Regions from separate parts of the Kineococcus lubricus genome, predicted to be linked through region 2. Evidence: riboswitches for the same ligand, from Rfam matches in the RefSeq annotation. Region 2 holds a riboswitch; the other holds the start of a gene.
What was found. Region 2 has a riboswitch for thiamine pyrophosphate ahead of thiM (hydroxyethylthiazole kinase). Riboswitches for the same ligand answer to the same signal wherever they lie in the genome.

Region 1 (4,393 bases), on a different contig from region 2:
TCGCTGCTCTGCTCGCTCATCCGGCCACTGTGCGGCCGCGCGCCACCGGCCGCGCGGTGGGACCGGCCCGCCCGTAGGGTCGGGCGCAGCCGACGGTGGCGTCGGCGACGAGGCAGACGGGGGAGTGGCGTGCGCGTCCTGTTCATCGGTGGCACCGGGATCATCAGCTCGGCCTGCGCCGACCTCGCGGTCCGCTCCGGGATCGACCTCACCGTCCTGAACCGCGGCACGGGCCGGCGCCCGCTGCCGGAGGGGGCGCGGTCGCTGACCGCCGACGTCCGCGACCCCGCCGCCGTCCGGGAGGCGCTGCGCGGGGAGGAGTTCGACGCCGTCGTCGACTTCGTGGCGTTCACCCCCGACCACGTCGCCGCCGACGTCGAGCTGTTCAGCGGCCGCACCGGGCAGTACGTGTTCGTCTCCAGCGCCAGCGCCTACGCCAAACCCGTCGCGCACCTGCCGATCACCGAGTCGACGCCGCTGCGCAACCCGTTCTGGGCGTACTCGCGCGACAAGATCGCCTGCGAGGACCTGCTGGCGCGCGCGTGGCGCGACACGGGGTTCCCCGCGTTCGTCGTCCGGCCCAGCCACACCTACGACCGGACCAGCATCCCCCTCGACGGCGGCTGGACCGCGATCGACCGGCTGCGCCGGGGGAAGCCCGTCGTCGTCCACGGCGACGGCACCTCCACGTGGGTCCTCACCCACCACACCGACTTCGCGCGCGGGTTCGTCCCCCTGCTCGGCGAGCCCGCCACGATCGGGGACGTCGTGCACCTGACCGGCGACGAGGTCCTCACCTGGGACGGGATCACCCGTCGCCTCGCGGCGGCCGCCGGGGTCCCCGACCCCCGGATCGTCCACGTCCCCAGCGACGTCCTGGCCCGGGAGGCCCCCGAGCGGGGCCCGAGCCTGCTGGGGGACAAGGCGCACTCGGTGGTCTTCGACAACACCAAGCTGAAGAGGTTCGTGCCGGGCTTCGCGGCCACGACGACGTTCGCGCGAGGGGCGCGGGAGATCGTCGCGCACCACGACGCGCACCCGGACCTGCAGGTCGTCGACCCCGTCGTCGACGCCCTGCAGGACCGGCTGGTGGAGCGGTTCGGCTAGCCCTTGAAGGCGTCCTTGAGGTGCTCGCCGCGCTGCTTGAGGTCGGCCGCGGCCTGGTCCTTCTGACCCTCGCGGCGCAGGGCCTCGTCGTCCTTCGCGCCGCCGGCGGCTTCCTTCGCCTTCCCGGCGAGGTCCTGCGCGGCGTTCCCGATCTTGTCGCTGGCGCTCATCGTTCCTCCAACCCTCGCGACCGGGGGTCTCCCGGTGCGGTCCCACTGCACCACCGCGGCGCGGGGACCGCACCCGGAGCGGTCAGGCGTTGGCCTTCGTCCCGCCGTCGTCCCCGGGCCCCAGCCCGGGGGGCAGCTCGCCGAAGCTCTTGCGGTACCAGACCGCGGCCTGGCGCTCCACGACCAGCCGGGTGACGCCGATGATGGCGCCGGAGGCCAGCGCCCAGATGACGGCCTCCCGCCACGCCACGTCCGGGTCCTCCGGGTTGTCCGGCGGCGGCGACTTGGTCACCGCGACCCACACCTTCTTCGTGACGCGGCTCGCGACAGCGGTCGCGAGGAAGCCGGCACCCGGGCCGACGAACTTCCAGACGAACGAGCTCATGGCCCCGACCCTGCCCTACAGCAGGTCCAGGAGCCAGCCCAGGAGGGGGGTCAGCGCGGCGGCGCTGCCCAGGAGCACCGCGAGGACGACGACGAGCGTCATCAGCTTCACCGCCCGCGAGGGCCCACCGTCCGGTCCGCGCATCATCCTCAGCACACCCCCCATCCTCCCAGCCCCGCCCGCCGCCCCCGCGGCCGAGGACCCCCGGGGCGGGAGGGGGGTAAGGTCGCCCCACACGACAGGGGAGCGCCGTGGGGCGCTGAGAGTGCGGGTTTCCGCAGACCCTCGAACCTGATCCGGTTCAGACCGGCGTAGGGAGTCGGGACGTCCTCGACGCGCGGCCGCGGTGGCGGCGCGTCCCCCTCCTGGACCCAGGAGGAACGATGAGCAGCACCGTCAGCCGCGCCCGCAGCACCCACCGCTGGCGCACCGTCGACCTCGTCACCGCCGCCGTCCTCGGCGTCGCGTTCGGCGTCGTGTTCTGGGGCTGGGGCGTCCTGTACGCCGTCCTCACCCCGGTCTTCACCGCCGTCCCGTTCCTGCAGAGCCTGCTCAGCGGCGTGTGGCTGCTGCCGGCCGTCGTCGCGGCCCTGGTCGTGCGCCGGCCCGGGGCGGCGCTGCTCGCCGAGCTCGTCGCCGCCACCGTCGAGGCCCTGCTCGGCAGCCACTGGGGCTTCGGCGTGCTGATCTCCGGCGCGATCCAGGGCGTCGGCGTCGAGCTCGCGTTCGCGCTGTTCGCCTGGCGCGCCGCCGGCCCGGTCGTCGCCGTCCTCGGCGGGGTGCTGGCCGCCGTCCTGGAGGGCGTCTACGAGCTGTTCGCCTACTACGCCGGGACGTGGACCCTCGGGTTCCAGGTCGTCTACGTCGCCTGCTTCGCCGTCTCCGGCGCGCTGATCGCCGGGCTCGGCGGCTGGGCCCTGGTCCGAGCCCTGGCCCGCACCGGGGCGCTGGCCTCCTTCGCCGCGGGCCGCGAGCACCGTGGCTGACCTGACCCTGCGCGGCCTCACGGTCACCAGCGGGGACCGGACGCTGGTGCGCGACGTCGACCTCGACGTCGCCGCCGGGGAGCGGGTCCTGCTCGTCGGGCCCAGCGGGGCGGGCAAGTCGACCGTCCTGCGGGCCCTGGCCGGGCTCCTGGACGACCAGGTCGACGCCGTCGGCGACGTCCGGCTCGACGGCCGCGCCGCCGCCCCCGGCGAGATCGGCCTGCTCGTGCAGGACCCGCTGGACGCGGTCGTGGCCGAGACCGCCGGGCGGGACACCGCCTTCGGCCCCGAGAACGCCGGGCTCGACCGCGCCGCGACGTGGCGCCGGGTGGCCCGCGCGCACCGCGCCGCCCGCTTCACCGCCGGCCGCGACCGCGAGGTCGCGACCCTGTCCGGCGGTGAGCGGCAGCGGCTGGCGCTGGCCGGGACGCTGGCCGCCGACCCGGCGGTCCTGCTGCTGGACGAACCCACCTCGATGCTCGACGCCCCCACCGCGGCAGCCGTCCGCGCCGCGGTGCTCGACGCCGTGCGCGACCCGGCCCGCACCCGCAGCCTCGTCGTCGTCGACCACGACCTCGCCGGGTGGGCCCCGCACGTCGACCGCGTCGTCGTCCTGGGCGCCGACGGCCGCGTCGCCGCCGACGGCCCGCCCGCCACGACCCGCACCGGCGACGACCTGTGGTGGCCCGGGCGGGGCGCGCCGGACCCCGTCGACGTCCCCGCCGGGCTCCTGGCCCCCGTCCTGGCCGTGAGCGGGGACGCGCTGCGGGGCGAGGGGCTGGGCCTGGTCAGCACCCGGCGGTCGCTGCGCCCCCGGCCGCCGGTGACGGTCCTGGCCGGGGTGGACGTCCGCCTGCCCGCCGGGGCGCTCACCCCCGTCACCGGCGACAGCGGGTCCGGCAAGTCCAGCCTGCTGCGCGTCCTGGCCGGGCTGGTCCGCCCCACCGGGCGGTTGCTGGCGGCCTCCGAGCTGGCCGGGGCCCGCGGCCGGCGCGCCCCGCACGCGTGGACCTCGGCCGAGCTCGCCGCCCGCACCGGGTGGGTGCCGCAGTTCCCCGAGCACACGTTCGTGGCCGCCACCGTGGCCGAGGAGGTCGACGTCACCGCGCGCGTCCTGGGCCGCGGCACCGCGCGCGGGCGGGCCCTGCTGGACCTGCTGGGCCTGGCCGGTCACGCCCACGTCAACCCGTTCCGCCTCTCCGGCGGCGAGCAGCGCCGGCTGGCGCTTGCGAGCGCGCTGGCCGCCGGCCCGGCGGTGCTGCTGGCGGACGAGCCGACGGTGGGTCAGGACCGCGGGACGTGGGCCGTGGTCACGGGGCTGCTGGCGGCCGCGGCGCGGGACGGGGCTGCGGTGGCGGTGAGCACGCACGACGAGCGGCTGGTGGGCGGCGCGCGCGGGGTGCACCTGCGGGCGGGCACGACGGCGGCCCGGGGGGAGGCGGCGTGAACGGCCCGACGCCCGGGACCGTCCCCACCCCCGTCCACACGCCTGTCCACAGCGCTGTGCACAGCGGTGTGGACGAACCTGTGGGAACCGCCCCCGGGGGTGTGGACGACGCGGTCCCGCCGACGGCGGCCGAGCGCCGCGGCGCCGGTCCGGGGCCGCTCGTGCGGCACTGCGGACCGCTGTCGCTGCTCGTGGTCGGCGTGCTCTGCGCGGTCGGCGCGTTCGCCGTGCAGGAGTGGTGGCAGGCCGCCGGAGCCCTCGCGGTGCAACTGCTCTGCCTGCCACTGGTCGCCGCCGG
Region 2 (4,393 bases):
TGCACGAGCTGACGTCCGTCCCCGCCGGCTACCTGGACCCGGTGGACCTGGCGGACCCGGCGGACGTGGGGTGCGTCGGGGGCCACCGGATCACCCCGCCCGACGGGTTCGCGCGCCGGGACTCCGGCCGCGTCGAGGAGCCGGCCCGGGCGGCGGTCGCCCTCCGCTGAGGCCGCGTGGGGGCGTGGCAGGATCGGCGCCGTGACCTACACCGCAGACGCTGGACGTTACGACGCCATGCCCTACCGCCGCTGCGGACGCAGCGGTCTGGAACTGCCCGCGCTGTCGCTGGGGTTCTGGCACAACTTCGGCGACGACAAGCCGTTCCAGACCCAGCGCGACATCACCCGCCGCGCCTTCGACCTGGGCATCACCCACTTCGACCTGGCGAACAACTACGGCCCGCCCTACGGGGCGGCCGAGACGAACTTCGGCCGGCTGTTCCGGGAGGACTTCAAGCCCCACCGCGACGAACTGGTCATCTCCTCCAAGGCCGGCTGGGACATGTGGCCCGGCCCGTACGGGGACCGCGGTTCCCGCAAGTACCTGACCGCGTCCCTGGACCAGTCGCTGCAGCGCATGGGCCTGGACTACGTCGACATCTTCTACCACCACCGCCCGGACCCGGACACCCCGCTCGAGGAGACGATGGGGGCGCTGGACGCCATCGTCCGCTCGGGCAAGGCGCTGTACGTGGGGATCTCCTCGTACGGTCCGGAGCGCACGCTGCAGGCCGCGCGGATCCTGCGCGACCTGGGCACGCCGCTGCTCATCCACCAGCCCTCGTACTCGATGTTCAACCGGTGGATCGAGTCCGGCCTGCTCGACGTCCTGGAGGCCGAGGGGGTCGGGTGCATCCCGTTCACGGCGCTCGCGCAGGGCCTGCTGACGAACCGCTACCTGAACGGGATCCCCGAGGACTCGCGTGCGGCGCAGGGCAAGTCGCTGGACCCGAGCATCTTGAACGAGGAGACCCTGCGGCGCATCCGGGGTCTGCAGGAGATCGCCTCCGGGCGCGGCCAGACGCTGGCGCAGCTGGCCCTGAGCTGGACGCTGCGCGACCGCCGCATCACGACCACCCTCATCGGGGCGAGTTCGGTGCAGCAGGTCGAGGACAACGTCGCCGCCGTGGCGAACCTGGAGTTCACCGACGCCGAACTCGCCGCGATCGAGGAGTTCGCGGTGGACTCCGGGGTCGACCTGTGGGCCGGGGCCCGCGACGGCGGGGAGGGCTGACCTCCCCGCACGAACCCGGCTGACCCCCCGGGACCCCGAGGGGGTCAGCCGAGTTCGGCCGTCGACGGCGGACGCGCCGACCGCTTGGTCACGAACGCGATCACCAACCCCACGAAGGCCAGGACGCCGTGCAGGGTGGTGATCGGCCACGCCAGGTTCAGCGCGGTGTCGCCCGACCCCTCGCTGGACAGGCCGTAGGCGAACAGGGCGGCGCACACCACGAACAGGGCGAGGCCGTACCCGCGGGCCCGGAGCGCCCCCGTGCGTCCCAGCACGCCCAGCACCCCGAGGACGAGGTGCACCGCGCTGGACGCCGGGTTCACCGAGAACCCCACGACCTGCTGCTCCTGGCTGCCGCCGGTCCAGTCGCCGAACCCGGACACCGCGAAACCCGCCACCCCCAGGACGATCAGCAGGACCCCGACGATGAGCGACAGGTGCTGCCCCGCCGTGGTGCGCGGGCGGGCCGGCCCGCTCGAACCGTGCTCGTTGGTGCTCATGCGGAGTCGCTACCCGCTGGGGACGGCGGTAAACCCCGCGGTGCTACTGTCGGCCGCGACACGGGGTGCTGCACGCGGATCGCGCAGCTGAGATCACACCCGTCGAACCTGATTCAGGTAACGCTGACGAAGGGATGTCACGGCATGGCTGCCGTTCCACCGGACGACCTCGCGCGGGCGCGCACCGCGCTGCACGAGCGCGCCCCGCTCGTGCAGTGCCTCACCAACTCCGTGGTCCAGACGATCACCGCGAACGCGCTGCTGGCCGTCGGCGCCGCCCCGGCGATGGTCGACAACGAGCAGGAGTCCGCCGCGTTCGCCGCGGTCGCCTCTGCGGTCCTGGTGAACGTGGGCACCCTCGACGAGGCCAAGGCCCGCGCCATGGCCCTGGCCGCGCGGTCCGCGCACGACCGCGGGACCCCGTGGGTCCTGGACCCCGTCGCCGTCGGCGGCCTGGAGTTCCGCACCCGCGTCGCCCGCGACCTGCTCGCGCACCGCCCCGCCGTGGTCCGCGGCAACGCCTCGGAGGTCCTCGGGCTCGCCGGCGCCGGAGCGGGCGGGCGCGGGGTGGACGCCGTGGACGGCGTCGAGGACGCCGTCGCCGCCGCCCGCGACCTGGCCGGGCGCACCGGCGGGGCGGTCGCGGTGTCCGGCGCGGTGGACGTCGTCGTCGACGCGACCCGCACCGTCCGGGTCCCCGGCGGCGACGTGCTGCTGACCCGCACGACCGGCGCGGGCTGCTCACTGGGCGCCCTGGCCGCCGCCTACGCGGCCGTGGCCGACGACCCGCTGACCGCGGCCGTCGCCGCCCACCTGCACGTCGCCGTCGCCGCCGAGCGCGCCGCGCAGCGCACGCAGCGGCCCGGCACGTTCGCCACCGCGTGGGTCGACGAGCTCGACGCCGTCGACGCCGGCGCCCTGCGCGAGGCCGCGGAGCGGCTCGCGTGAGCCCTCGCCCCGCTTCGCCCCCACCCTCTACCTCGTCACCGACACCGCCCGGTGCGGGCCCCGCGGGGTGCCCGCGGTCGTGCGCGCCGCCGTCGCCGGCGGTGTCGACGCCGTGCAGGTGCGCGCCAAGGACGGCACCGACCGGGACCGCCTCGCGCTGGTGCGGGCCGTCCAGGACGTGCTGCGCGGCACCGGCGTCCCGCTGTTCGTGAACGACGCCGTGGACGTCGCGCTCGTCGCCGGGGTCGAGGGCGTCCACCTGGGGCAGTCGGACCTGCCGGCCGAGGAGGTGCGGCGCATCGCCCCGCACCTGCTGCTGGGGCTGTCGGTGTCCAGCCCGGCCGAGGCGGCCCGCGTCGACCCGGCCGTCGTCGACGTCCTCGGCGTCGGTCCGGTGCGGGACACCGCGACGAAACCCGACGCCGCCGCCGCGCTCGGCGCCGACGGCGTCCGGGCCGTCGTCGCGGCCGCGCCCGTGCCGTGCGTCGCCATCGGCGGGATCCACCCCGACAACCTCGACACGTTGCGGCACACCGGGATCACCGGGTTCTGCGTGGTGTCGGAGATCTGCGAGGCCGCCGACCCCGAACGGGCCGCGCGGGACCTGCGGGCGCAGTGGGACCGGGCGTGAGCCGCGTCGCGCTGACCGTCGCCGGCAGCGATCCGGGCGGGGGAGCGGGGATCCAGGCCGACCTCAAGACGTTCGCCGCGCACGCGGTGTACGGCACGAGCGTCCTGACGGCCCTGACGGCGCAGAACACCCGCGGCGTCCGCGGCGTCCACGTCGTCCCCGCGGGGTTCGTCACCGAGCAGCTCGACGCCGTCCTCGACGACATCGCCGTGCACGCCACCAAGATCGGGATGCTCGCCGACGCCGGGATCGTGGCGGCCGTCGCGCACGCCGTGCGGACCCGCGACCTCGGCCCCGTCGTCCTGGACCCGGTGATGGTCGCCACCAGCGGCGACCGGCTGCTGGACCCGGCCGCCGTCGCCGCGGTGCGCGAGGAGCTGCTGCCCGCCGCCGACCTCGTCACCCCGAACGTGCCCGAGGCCGCCGTCCTGCTCGGCGCCGACCCCGCCGTCGACCTCGACGACTGCCGGGAGCAGGCGCGGGAACTGCTGCGCCGCAGCGGGACCGCGGTCCTGCTCAAGGGCGGGCACCTGACCGGCGAGCAGAGCGTCGACGTCCTGGCCACCCCGGCCGGGACCACCCTCGTCCGCCGCCCGCGGGTCGACACGACCGCCACCCACGGCACCGGCTGCACCCTGTCCGCCGCCCTGGCCGCCCAGGCCGCGCTGCACCCCGGCGCCACCTGGGAGGACCTCGTCCCCGCGGCCCGCGACTACCTCCAGGCCGCCCTGACGGCCGGCGCCCGGTTGCGCGTCGGCCACGGCCACGGCCCCCTCGACCACGCCTTCGCCCTGCGGGAGGACCCCTCGTGACCTTCACCGACCTGACCTGGGAACGCACCGCCGGCCTGCGCGGGGCCATCGAGGGGTCGGTGTTCCTCGCCGAGCTCGGCGCCGGGACCCTCGACCCGCGCGCCTTCCGCAACTACCTCGAGCAGGACACGCTCTACCTCGCCGGGTACGCCCGCGCCCTGTCGCTGCTGGCCGCCCGCGCCCCCGGCGCCGACAGCGCCGGGTTCTGGGCGCGCTCGGCGCACGGCGCGGCCGTGGTGGAGGCCTCGCTGCACGCCGACCTGCTC

Region 1: linked by a shared signal. The riboswitch ahead of ACRYRX_RS15150 (ECF transporter S component) and the one ahead of thiM (hydroxyethylthiazole kinase) in region 2 are both predicted to bind thiamine pyrophosphate.

The regions. Positions count from the first base shown of each region.
Region 1 covers NZ_JBJLSK010000018.1:81,685-86,077, forward strand. Annotated here, with positions in the region: gene ACRYRX_RS15125 (hypothetical protein) at 1-20, opposite strand, end outside; gene ACRYRX_RS15130 (NAD-dependent epimerase/dehydratase family protein) at 130-1,107, shown strand; gene ACRYRX_RS15135 (CsbD family protein) at 1,104-1,277, opposite strand; gene ACRYRX_RS15140 (DUF4235 domain-containing protein) at 1,360-1,662, opposite strand; gene ACRYRX_RS15145 (hypothetical protein) at 1,678-1,818, opposite strand; TPP riboswitch at 1,893-1,997, shown strand; gene ACRYRX_RS15150 (ECF transporter S component) at 2,046-2,648, shown strand; gene ACRYRX_RS15155 (ATP-binding cassette domain-containing protein) at 2,641-4,095, shown strand; gene ACRYRX_RS15160 (energy-coupling factor transporter transmembrane component T family protein) at 4,176-4,393, shown strand, end outside.
Region 2 covers NZ_JBJLSK010000013.1:42,738-47,130, reverse strand. Annotated here, with positions in the region: gene ACRYRX_RS11530 (beta/alpha barrel domain-containing protein) at 1-170, shown strand, start outside; gene mgrA (L-glyceraldehyde 3-phosphate reductase) at 202-1,236, shown strand; gene ACRYRX_RS11520 (DUF4383 domain-containing protein) at 1,281-1,736, opposite strand; TPP riboswitch at 1,788-1,888, shown strand; gene thiM (hydroxyethylthiazole kinase) at 1,881-2,684, shown strand; partial or broken gene thiE (thiamine phosphate synthase) at 2,722-3,315, shown strand; gene thiD (bifunctional hydroxymethylpyrimidine kinase/phosphomethylpyrimidine kinase) at 3,312-4,127, shown strand; gene ACRYRX_RS11500 (TenA family protein) at 4,124-4,393, shown strand, end outside.